DNA from 2 places in the Cylindrospermum stagnale PCC 7417 genome. Region 2 is predicted to be linked to the other one. Evidence: riboswitches for the same ligand, from Rfam matches in the RefSeq annotation. Region 2 holds a riboswitch; the other holds the start of a gene.
What was found. A riboswitch is a leader RNA that binds a small molecule or an ion and turns the genes downstream of it on or off. The one in region 2 is predicted to bind cyclic di-AMP.
Positions count from the first base shown of each region.

Region 1: it holds a riboswitch for cyclic di-AMP, as region 2 does, so the genes downstream of both, ntrB (nitrate ABC transporter permease) here and CYLST_RS07150 (glycosyltransferase) in region 2, are expected to answer to the same signal.

Region 1 covers NC_019757.1:2,617,996-2,623,023, forward strand. The annotation lists gene CYLST_RS10595 (ABC transporter ATP-binding protein) at 1-216, opposite strand, end outside; gene CYLST_RS10600 (ABC transporter substrate-binding protein) at 269-1,711, opposite strand; gene ntrB (nitrate ABC transporter permease) at 1,998-2,849, opposite strand; cyclic di-AMP (ydaO/yuaA leader) riboswitch at 2,948-3,145, opposite strand; gene CYLST_RS10610 (sensor histidine kinase) at 3,576-4,763, shown strand; gene rnc (ribonuclease III) at 4,830-5,028, opposite strand, start outside.
Region 2 covers NC_019757.1:1,715,076-1,720,103, forward strand. The annotation lists gene CYLST_RS07145 (phosphoribosyltransferase) at 1-62, opposite strand, end outside; gene CYLST_RS07150 (glycosyltransferase) at 453-1,730, opposite strand; cyclic di-AMP (ydaO/yuaA leader) riboswitch at 1,878-2,093, opposite strand; gene CYLST_RS07155 (protein tyrosine phosphatase family protein) at 2,285-2,758, opposite strand; gene CYLST_RS07160 (cupin domain-containing protein) at 2,782-3,246, opposite strand; gene CYLST_RS07165 (GNAT family N-acetyltransferase) at 3,243-3,677, opposite strand; gene CYLST_RS07170 (GNAT family N-acetyltransferase) at 3,889-4,404, opposite strand; gene CYLST_RS07175 (pyridoxamine 5'-phosphate oxidase family protein) at 4,429-4,983, opposite strand.

The DNA.
Region 1 (5,028 bases), 900 kb from region 2:
GCCAATAATCTTAAGTAGTGTTGATTTGCCACAGCCAGAGTGACCAATGACAGAAATATACTCATCTTCATTAATTGTAAGATTCACACCATTGAGAACGACAAAATCATCTTTGTCTGGTGTCGGATATGACTTGATCAAATCTTCAATTTCTAAAAATCCATTACGGGTCATAACTTCTTGATAAGTATCTTCTGGAAATGAGGTATATTTCATGATCAAATTCTCCGGAAAAATTTAGTTATTAGTCACTATTGGCACTTGATACTTAAGACATGAATAAGCGAGTGGGCGCGTTAGCCCTGATGGTAAAACTATTGAGATATCCCACTGGATCACTGGGGTCAAAGCCTTTGTTATCGATGAATACTTCTGGAGGTTCGACTTTATAATCATTCTTGGGACACTCAATTCCCATTTCAGCGGCTATTTCCCGATATAAATCTGTTCTCCAGCCTTTTTCAGCTACTTCATTGGCATTTTTGGGAACAGTCTTGATCTGTCCCCAGCGAGCTGCTTGAGTCATCAGCCAGATACTTCTGGATCTCCATAAAAATGTTGAGTGTTCTCCTGGCTCTTGGGCGACGTTGCTAGGTATATCAAAGAAAATTGTCGTGTCAGCAGCTTTGATAGTGCGGTCTTTGCCATCAAACCCACCATAGTTGTAATTACCAAGAATTCCGGGAGCGGTAAACTTGGTGATGGGGTCGCCTGGATTTTTGGGTTTTGCACCGGTAAAGGAGCGGCCTGTAATCAGTTCGGCTACTTCTTGGCGGTTTTCCGGTTTGCTGCAATACTGGCAAGCTTCAATCATCGCCTTGACTAGGGAACGATAGGTTTTGGGATAGTTGTCGATGAAAGATTCCATCACCGCTAGCAGTCGATCTGGGTGTCCTGCCCAGACTTCTTTTCCTTGGGCAAAGGTGAAACCAATACCTTCATTACCTGTAATTGCTCTGGTGTTCCAAGGTTCCGCCACCATGTAAGCCTGCATCGCGTCGATTCTCATGTTGGTGAGCATTTGCGGTGGGGAAACGATAATCACCCGAAATTCCTTCAGGGGATCGACACCAGCGGCGGCGGCTACGTAGCGGACAAAGTATTCGTAAATGGCAGAACTCAGCACTACTGCCCAGATTTTTCTTTCTGGGGGCTGCTTGTCAAAGTAGTTCCGGAAATCGCGCCCAAAGGCTTCCAGCGCTCCATCACCATACTTTTGTTGGTATTCGTACCAGGGGCGTATCCCAAAATTCCACATATCTTTGTTCATCGTCATGGCGTTACCGTGGCGGTGAATTACCATAGCTGCACAAAGGGGGGCACGGCGTGCGCCTTCAGCACCAACTCTGGCATTGGTGACGGCACCGGATACTACAGGTGCAGCATCCAGACGACCAAAAATCAGCCCGTCGCGGGAGGTAGCCCAACTGGCTTCCCGATTGAGTTGGACGTTTAAACCGTATTTGCGGAAAAAACCTTTTTTCCAGGCGATCGCAAATGGCGCACAATCATTAACAGGCACATAACCAACGCTAATGTTGGGTTTTTCTAAGTCTTGGGGTCTGACTACTGGTTCCACAGCTAAGGCTTGTTCAGTTAGTCCTTTAACAGATTTATCTCCTGATATTCCACAAGAGGATAGGGATATTCCCGCTGTTGTTGCTCCTATTGCCTGAATAAAGTCCCGTCGAGTCCAATTATTTTCACTCATGGTTATAGCTATCAATTATTTATAAATAGGCTCGCGCCCAATACGGTTCAGATAAGATACCCCACGGGTTGACCCCCTTTTAAAGGAGCTAATGGAATCAAATATTTCCCCTTTTCAATGAGGTAATGAAACAATTTAGCCCCCTGCTTTTAAAGGAGAGTCAGTTGAAGAGCGTATTTTCCTAAGGTAGCCGCTTACTCATGTGACCAAAGTTGTGCGGACTGCCGAGAGAGTTGTACGAGCTGGCGTGGGTTGGAAGAATCATCTTGGCATCAGACAAATTTTGTTATTTAGAAGTTTTCGGACGGTGGGTGACTAACTCTTCAATTTTCCCCACAGCAAAATCCAGAATTAACCCAGTTACGCCAATTACCAACACAGCGAGAAAGACTGAACTAAGATTTAAACGGCTCCATTCATCCCAGACAAAAAAGCCGATTCCAACACCGCCGGTGAGCATTTCTACGGCGACAATTACCAACCAAGCAATTCCTAAACTAATTCGCAAACCTGTAAAAATATATGGCAAACTCGCTGGCCAAATAATTTTAGTAATCCGCCGCCAACTGGGCATTTCTAACACCCGTGCCACATCTAAATAATCTTGAGAAACGCTAGAAACTCCCAAAGCAGTATTAATAATTGTCGGCCAAAGGGAGGTAATGAAGATGACAAAAATAGCTGAAGGGTCTGCTAAATTGAAAATGGCTAAAGATATCGGCAACCAAGCTAGGGGCGATACGGGTTTAAAAATCTGAATGATCGGATTGAAAGCTAGCATTGCTTGTCTAGACATACCAATGCAGAATCCCAGGGGAATAGCAACTACTGCACCCAACAGAAACCCCACTAATACCCGCCGCAAACTTGCTATTAATAACCAACCAATTCCCAAGTCTCCCGGGCCTCGTTCGTAAAACGGGTTTAAAATGTAGTCCAGATTAGCAATTAGAGCTTCTGGTGGAGTGGGCATTACATCGTGATTGGCAAGTGCTACCACCCACCACAACAAAATTATTCCCAAAAATCCTAAGACAGGAAATAAGAAGACATCCCGAAAAATCACAGGTTTTGCCTTTTTCCATGCAAATTGTCCAGCAACCGCCACGATTGCAGCTAAATTAAGTTGAAATACCATTTACAACCTCAACAGATCAAAGCGCGGGTACAAAAAAAACCGAACAGTACGGGCGTTGGACACTGATGAGATCGGAATATTAAAAAAATACCGTCTCTTCAGTCTCCCCTCAATGCTTACGAAGTTAGCTGACGGGCTAGGGCTGAGAGATGCCCCTCTCTTGAGAGTGGTGAGTCAAATATTTCCTAACTACTCAATTTTGACTCTTAACTTGCCACTTTCTAGGAGATACGCCCCACAATTGGGTTCCTCCGCTCCAGTGCTACGCAATGCACTGGATTAAGCTGACTAACTCTAAAGATGGATAATGACAAATCAATTATAACATTTATGTGCCGTAAAAGCATCTGGATGAATGATAATTTTTATTTACTTCAATCCAAAAATTTAGTAATTTTCGTCGGTTTTCGGTAATTAGTAAAGGCTATACATCCGGTTGTAGTGTGACTGAATCTCTTGTCATGGTACAGATACATATACTATAGAGAGAGAGCCAGCAAGCATGAAATGAAATTTTGCTGAGTATGATTTTTAACTATATAATCTGTATGCTATAAAAATATTTAATTCGTGGCTAGTCAATTCAGCAGGCTGATCTATAGATACAATCTATTTCGTTCTATTTCGTTCGGTGAAATGTCTATATAGTTTTGGAAGTAAAATCCTACTTACTAAACTAATTGCACATACAATCTGATTCAGACACTACTCAGCAAATGTAAGATAATGGATTTTAGTCAACTACTGGCTGAAAAAATTGATACTATTCTAGATAAATGGGTGGTAGCAGTTCGCAAAGATCGGCGAATTGAAAGCGCTGATGACCTATCCTACGGCGCGATTAAAGATCACATTCCCAATGTGTTGGAAGCGATGGTAACAGTACTTTCAAAAACTCAGGGTAATGATATTCAGTCGATAGTAACTGCCAGTTGGCAACATGGGGCTATTCGAGCTATACAAGGCTTTGATCCAGAAGAAATTGCTAGGGAATATCATCAGTTGCGAATAGTAATATTTGATGCAATAGAAGCGGATTTATTGCAGGGAACACCAACTGAGATCATTCGTGCTTTTAGATTGATTAATGTTGTGATCGATGAAGCGATCGCTAGGTGTTTTAATAGTTATGTTAAAGAACGTTTAAGAGAATTAGAGCATCTGCATTCCTCACTGACGCTGCACAATGAGGAACTAACTCGCTTAATTAACGCTAATCGAGAGCATCTTTCCCACCTAGCCCACGATTTGAAACATCCTCTATCTTCAATTATTGGTTACTCAGATTTGTTTTTACGGGAACAACGTAAAAAAATTGAGGGAAAAGAAACCTATGCCAATGTAGAACATATTGAGCGTGTACTACGCAATGGTAGACACTTACTCCGTCTGATCAATGATTTACTAGAAATATCACGGTTTGATACAGGGAAGATCAAACTCGAACTAGCACCCACAGATGTATGTGAATTAATAAATAATGTCTATCAAATGTTGGAGCCTTTAGCTGCTGGGAAAAGTTTACAAATTGTGGTGGATTCTGTCCAACCTCCCAAACCGTTTATCACAGATTCTTTTCAATTACAACAAGTTGTGACAAATCTTGTGAGTAATGCGATTCGCTATACAGAGTCGGGGACTATTAATATAGTATTTCAGGTGCTAGATAATGACAAATGCGCGATCGCAGTTTCCGACACCGGCATTGGTATTGCTCCAGAAGACCAAGAGCGGATTTTTGAACCCTACTATCGCGCTAAATCCTACCTTCCTGACAGCACTGGCTTGGGTTTAGCAATAGTTTCGCGATTGGTAAAACTCTTGCAAGGAGAAGTTAAACTGGTGTCTCAGGTGGGGGTTGGTTCTACTTTCACCGTGATTTTGCCTTTGCAATTGGAAATAAATGAAGGTTGATTTCGCGCAAAGGCGCAAAGACACGAAGAAGAACTTTACACCTTTGCGTGAGATGCAACATCATCTCTACAACAAAGCTTTCTTTTTCAATTTAGCTAACGCATCTTCAGCAGCGGCTTTTTCAGCTTCTTTTTTATTGCGTCCTTTACCTTCACCGTATTCTTTTCCATCCACCAAAACTTTAGCTACGAATTCTGGCGCGTGAGAAGGTCCACCTATTTGTTCTGTTTCATATATTGGGGGATTTGGGGTAACATTACGTTGC
Region 2 (5,028 bases):
GCATAAGCTGCTAATTCCCCAGCTAAGAACTGACCCGCCAAGCGTCGGTCTTGGAATAGCATGGCATCACACGGCTTGTGACTATTTTCTGATCTTCTGAACTGATTCTATAAAGCTAACAGATCCCTGCCCTCTGACCAATGGAGCGAAATCGTTAATCTAGATATCTGTCTAATGGTTGAGTAATTACAGTCTATTTGTAGGGGCAAAACAATATTAGACATCGACCGAATTTAAACAGGACTTACGCAAAAATGACGTAAAACCCATGATTTACCGTAGGGGCAATTCATGAATTGCCCCTACATTTGTTAATTGATGCGTAAGTCCTATTAAATATGCGTTATCCAGAACCTTTGTAAAGACCTTCCATCGGTAGGGATTCTCGGCTCTAGATTATTTTCCGAAGCTGTCTATTGATTACCCCGACAACGTGTTGCATTCGGTAGAAGTTAAGCAGCAATTTGAGGTTGGTTCTGAGATCTAGTTGCAGTTGGCGGCAGCAGATGTGTGTAAAGCTGAGTCAGTCGGGAGGCGACACTATACCAACTAAAAGCAATTTCTACCCGTTGTCTGCCAGCTACACCTAACTCGTCTCGCCAAGCTGGGTTAGCGAGTATCCGGTCGATAGCAGCAGCAAAACCTACTTGATCTTTGGCAGGAACAAGTAAGCCTGTCACTTCCGGGACGACGGTAAATTGCAACCCACCCACATTACTAGCTACCACAGGTGTTTGACTGGCCATTGCTTCGACAGGAACTAACCCAAAGGGTTCGTAATGACTGGGCACAACGCAGACATCAGCGGCGGCGTAGTAGTAGGGGAGAACGGTATCATCTAAGCGACCAGGAAAGATCGTTTGGTCTTCTAGTCCCAGTTCAGCAACAATGCGAGAAATGCGATCGCGCTCGAAACCATCACTTTGGCCAGGACGACTACCACCACCGATCACCAGCTTCAGCTTCCCCTCACCCCTAAAACTAGACTTAGCAACAGCTCGCACTAAAGTTTCAATTCCTTTGCGGCGATCAAAGCGGCCAACATAAAGAACCATCTTCGCATCAGGGGCAATTCCCAACATCTGCCTTGCTGTAGACCGCTCAATTCCACCAAATTTCTCAATATCAGTACCACAGGGGATCATTTCCGTTCGCCCTCCGGTGGAAACAAGTATCCGCATGTGCTTCTGCTCTTGGGGACTAGTCGCAACTACACGGTCTACAGTCTCTAAACAAGCTTTTTCCACCGCTAACCGTTGGGTAGCAATAACGGGCACATCGCCAATAGTTCTATATTTAACTGCTCCTAAAGAGTGGTAAGTATGCACTTGAATCAGCGGCTGATGCTTTTTCAATTCCATGCCTACCCAAGAGGATAACCAATAATTTGTATGCACTAGGGAGTAACGGTATCCCTGACGCTGTTGGAATCGCCGGAATTCGGCGACAAATTCTGGTAGATGGGCAAACAAATCATCCCGCCCAATAAACTCGACCGGCCCAGCCTTTAACCGAATCGTGCGACAGTTAGGGCTATGTTGCACAATCGCCGCTTGCTCAGAACTACTGAAGCGAGTGAACATATCCACCTGCCAACCCTGCTCGGCTAATGCATAACCAACTTGACGCACATAGACGTTTTGTCCCCCTGCCTCTTCTTGTCCTATGTCTGCGGTAGGATCACCATCAACGGAAATAAGGGCAACGCGATACTTTTGACTGTGGTACATAGTCGATATTTACCTCAAGGCAACTATATCCTGCCTCAGACGCCAGAATTTACTTCAGAGTCAAGGGCAGGCACAACGAAGTGCAAAGTTACCAGCCAAGGATACTGACGAAAACAACGCATTACTTGTAATAATCACGCTGCTCGTTCAATCTCCTCTCAATGCCGACGAAGTTAGCTGACGGGCTAGGACTGAGAGATGTCCTTCTGGAAAAAGATCAAGTACCAAGTCGAAAGGATAAAGTTTGATTATTGTTATCCTTTTGACTCTAGCTTTCTCTTTCTAGCAAATTCGCCCCAGAACTGGTTCCTCCGTTCCCGATTTACCTTGATACATAATGTATCTTTAAGGCAAATGATGGATTAGGCAGACTGATTTTTATTCCCTTAAATAATAATGTATGATCATCAGCAAAGTCAAGAGGAACCACAAAATAATTGTGATCTGAATCACGGTATATTTTGTGTCCAAGTTAATAACAATTAGCGGTTAGGTAGAACGACAGTGGAATCAAACCTTACTAAAGTTTTGGTTGAGTTGCTTACCTCAGTACCTCAACCAAAGGTATAGGAAAATAAATACTCAATTGCCTCCTCAATAAATTTGTGCCAAATTTCATTAGGAATCCAAACTTGATGTAAAGTTTGCCTTGCCTCTGTCTCATTGATACCTTGATGAAGGCGGCGATAAAGATACATAAAAGCTGAAACTCTCATATTGGCAGCACAGTGAACAAATATTTTTTTATCAGCATTCGTTGCCATGAGGCTAAAAAACTCTGTTAGATCCTCAATAGTGGGATTTTCCCAAAGCACAGGAATGTTTACATATTCCATACCTTGAGATTCCACAATTTCTTGTTCATTAGATAAAGCATTATTTGAAGTTGGCAGTGCCAAATTTATAATTAATTGATATCCTGACTGTTTGATTACGGCAAACTGTTTTGCTGTTGGTTGCCCAGAAGTAGCAATTACATCGGATATTTTGAGAAAATTGGATATATCTTCAATACCATTCGTAGACATATTTTCAAATCTTTGATTTCGTTTTAAGTTTCGTATAGAGCACCATCTTGGTGTGTGAAAATGCGATTACCTCCGGCATCAGATTTGGCAACCAAGTCATCATCTGGATAGTAAGCTTCATCATCAGCAGTTCTATCCCCAACTTCCAGATACACTACCAATGCTTGAGAATGATTTACCAGTTGATGTCCATCTGCTTTACCTGCTGCAAAACCAGCCATCATTCCTGGTTTGAGGATTTGCTCTCCTGCATTAGTAACTAAAGTCACTTCACCTTGAATAAGATAAATAAACTCATCTTGTTTCGTGTGCCAATGTCTGAGTGCAGAACAGCTTCCTGGTGCCAGAGTAACTAAATTAACACCAAAGTTTCTCAATCCTGCCGCATTGCCTAAAGCCTGTTTCACTCTTCCTATTACCAGAGGCTGAAATTCAGCGGGGTAAATTGAACTTGTCCGACTGGGGACATTTTCTGGATTAATGATCATTTTGTTTCTTCCTGAGGTAATTGTTTGTGTTGGTACATTAATTCAAATTTACCCGCAGCACTTATAAAGCCCCAGCGTTGATAGAATGGAACCATTTCCGGTGAACAGAACAGAGAAATATGTTCAATCTTACTCAACTGAGAATGATTCATCACTGCATCTAGTAATTTAGCACCAAGACCGATTTTTCTATGGGTAGACTTAACAATTACATCGTAAATAATTGCCCGATAGACAAAATCAGTGAAAACACGAGTAAAACCAATCAAATGTTCGTTTTCATCTACCAAAGCAATAATAATATTTGAGTTTGCCAGCATCTTAACAACGCCTTGATATGTGCGGTTTTTACTCCAAAACTCGTTTTTGTACAATTCCACAAGTTCTAAAATCTGGTTTTCCGTTAACTGGTGAATAATTTGATAACTCATGAGTAAGTTTAAATTAAAAACAGGGACAATGAATTGTAAAATTGTTTAGCTCTCATCAAGAAGTATAGCAAATATTATTTGGATGAGGTACAAATTCAACTGTATTCATCTGTGGTTTAATAGTTATTTCTGTACTAACTTATTGCTATTTTTTATACAATTTACTACGCAAATGCAAAAAAAAACCTCTAGTAGTGATCATAAATTTAGCTTAATCAAAATCTAATTTCATTTTGAATGAAATTCCACCAACACGGTTGAGTCTATTGCTGCCATCCACAATTTTCCAGCCGCATCGCTGATATAAAGACAAGGCGGGGTTTGAACTTCTGACACTGAGTGATATAGATGGATAAAAATCTTTAGCGGCTGGTAACAAATGCTTAATTAACTGTGTGCCAATTCCTTGATTTCTATATTCGGGCAGAACTGCGATTGCGAGTTCTGGAGTTTGGTGATCAACATAACCATATCCCTGATTTTCACCTGTCAGCAAACGTAACCAAGCTGCTCCTACTGGCAGATGATTACTTAATAAAGTAGCAACAACACCCAGATCATTTTCACAGCCCCAGTTTTTCACATATTTGGTCAAATCAGGATGATTCATGGCATCATTTATTGTCAGGTTTTCTTCTGACATTTGTGTTGCTTCATAGAGCATTCGCCAAAGAAATGGCTCATCTTCTTGTGTGAGTGGACGAATTACATAAATTGATTTATCCATATCTCTATTCTGCTGTTACGAAACCTAGGTTAATTTACTCAGTGGAGTTTTTAAGCCGTCAATGCTGGTGAGATTTTTCTGCTGATGATAGTCTTTAATTCCCTGTTCGCCTTTTTTAATAGCCCAATTTACTAAAGTTTCTCGCTGTCCTTGGTATTCATAAAGTGGGACAGCAAAACCACAGGAAGTCTGCACACGTTCTATATCCGCCACAATAATTTGACGAGTTCCAGGAATCGGCTCAAACAGAGGATACAGGGAGTTCCAGTCGGGGGAATCTGGTAAAATTGTGTATCCCCGACCATAGAGACGGAGGATAGATGGGGGGCCATCAAAGGCGCAAAACATGAAGGTAATTCGCCCATTTTCTTGAATATGGGCTGAGGTTTCATTACCACTACCTGTCAAATCTAGATAAGCTACACGGTGGGGAGAGAGGATGCGAAAGCTTTCTAAACCTTTGGGAGAAAGGTTAACGTGACCTGTAGGATCTAGAGGTGCGGAACCAACAAAGAACAGGTGTTGAGCTGCAATAAATGCTTGCAGTTCTTCAGTGATAGAGTCAATAATTTTAGCCATACATTGTTTGATGTGGATAATCAGCCGGAAAACAACGAGTTGAGC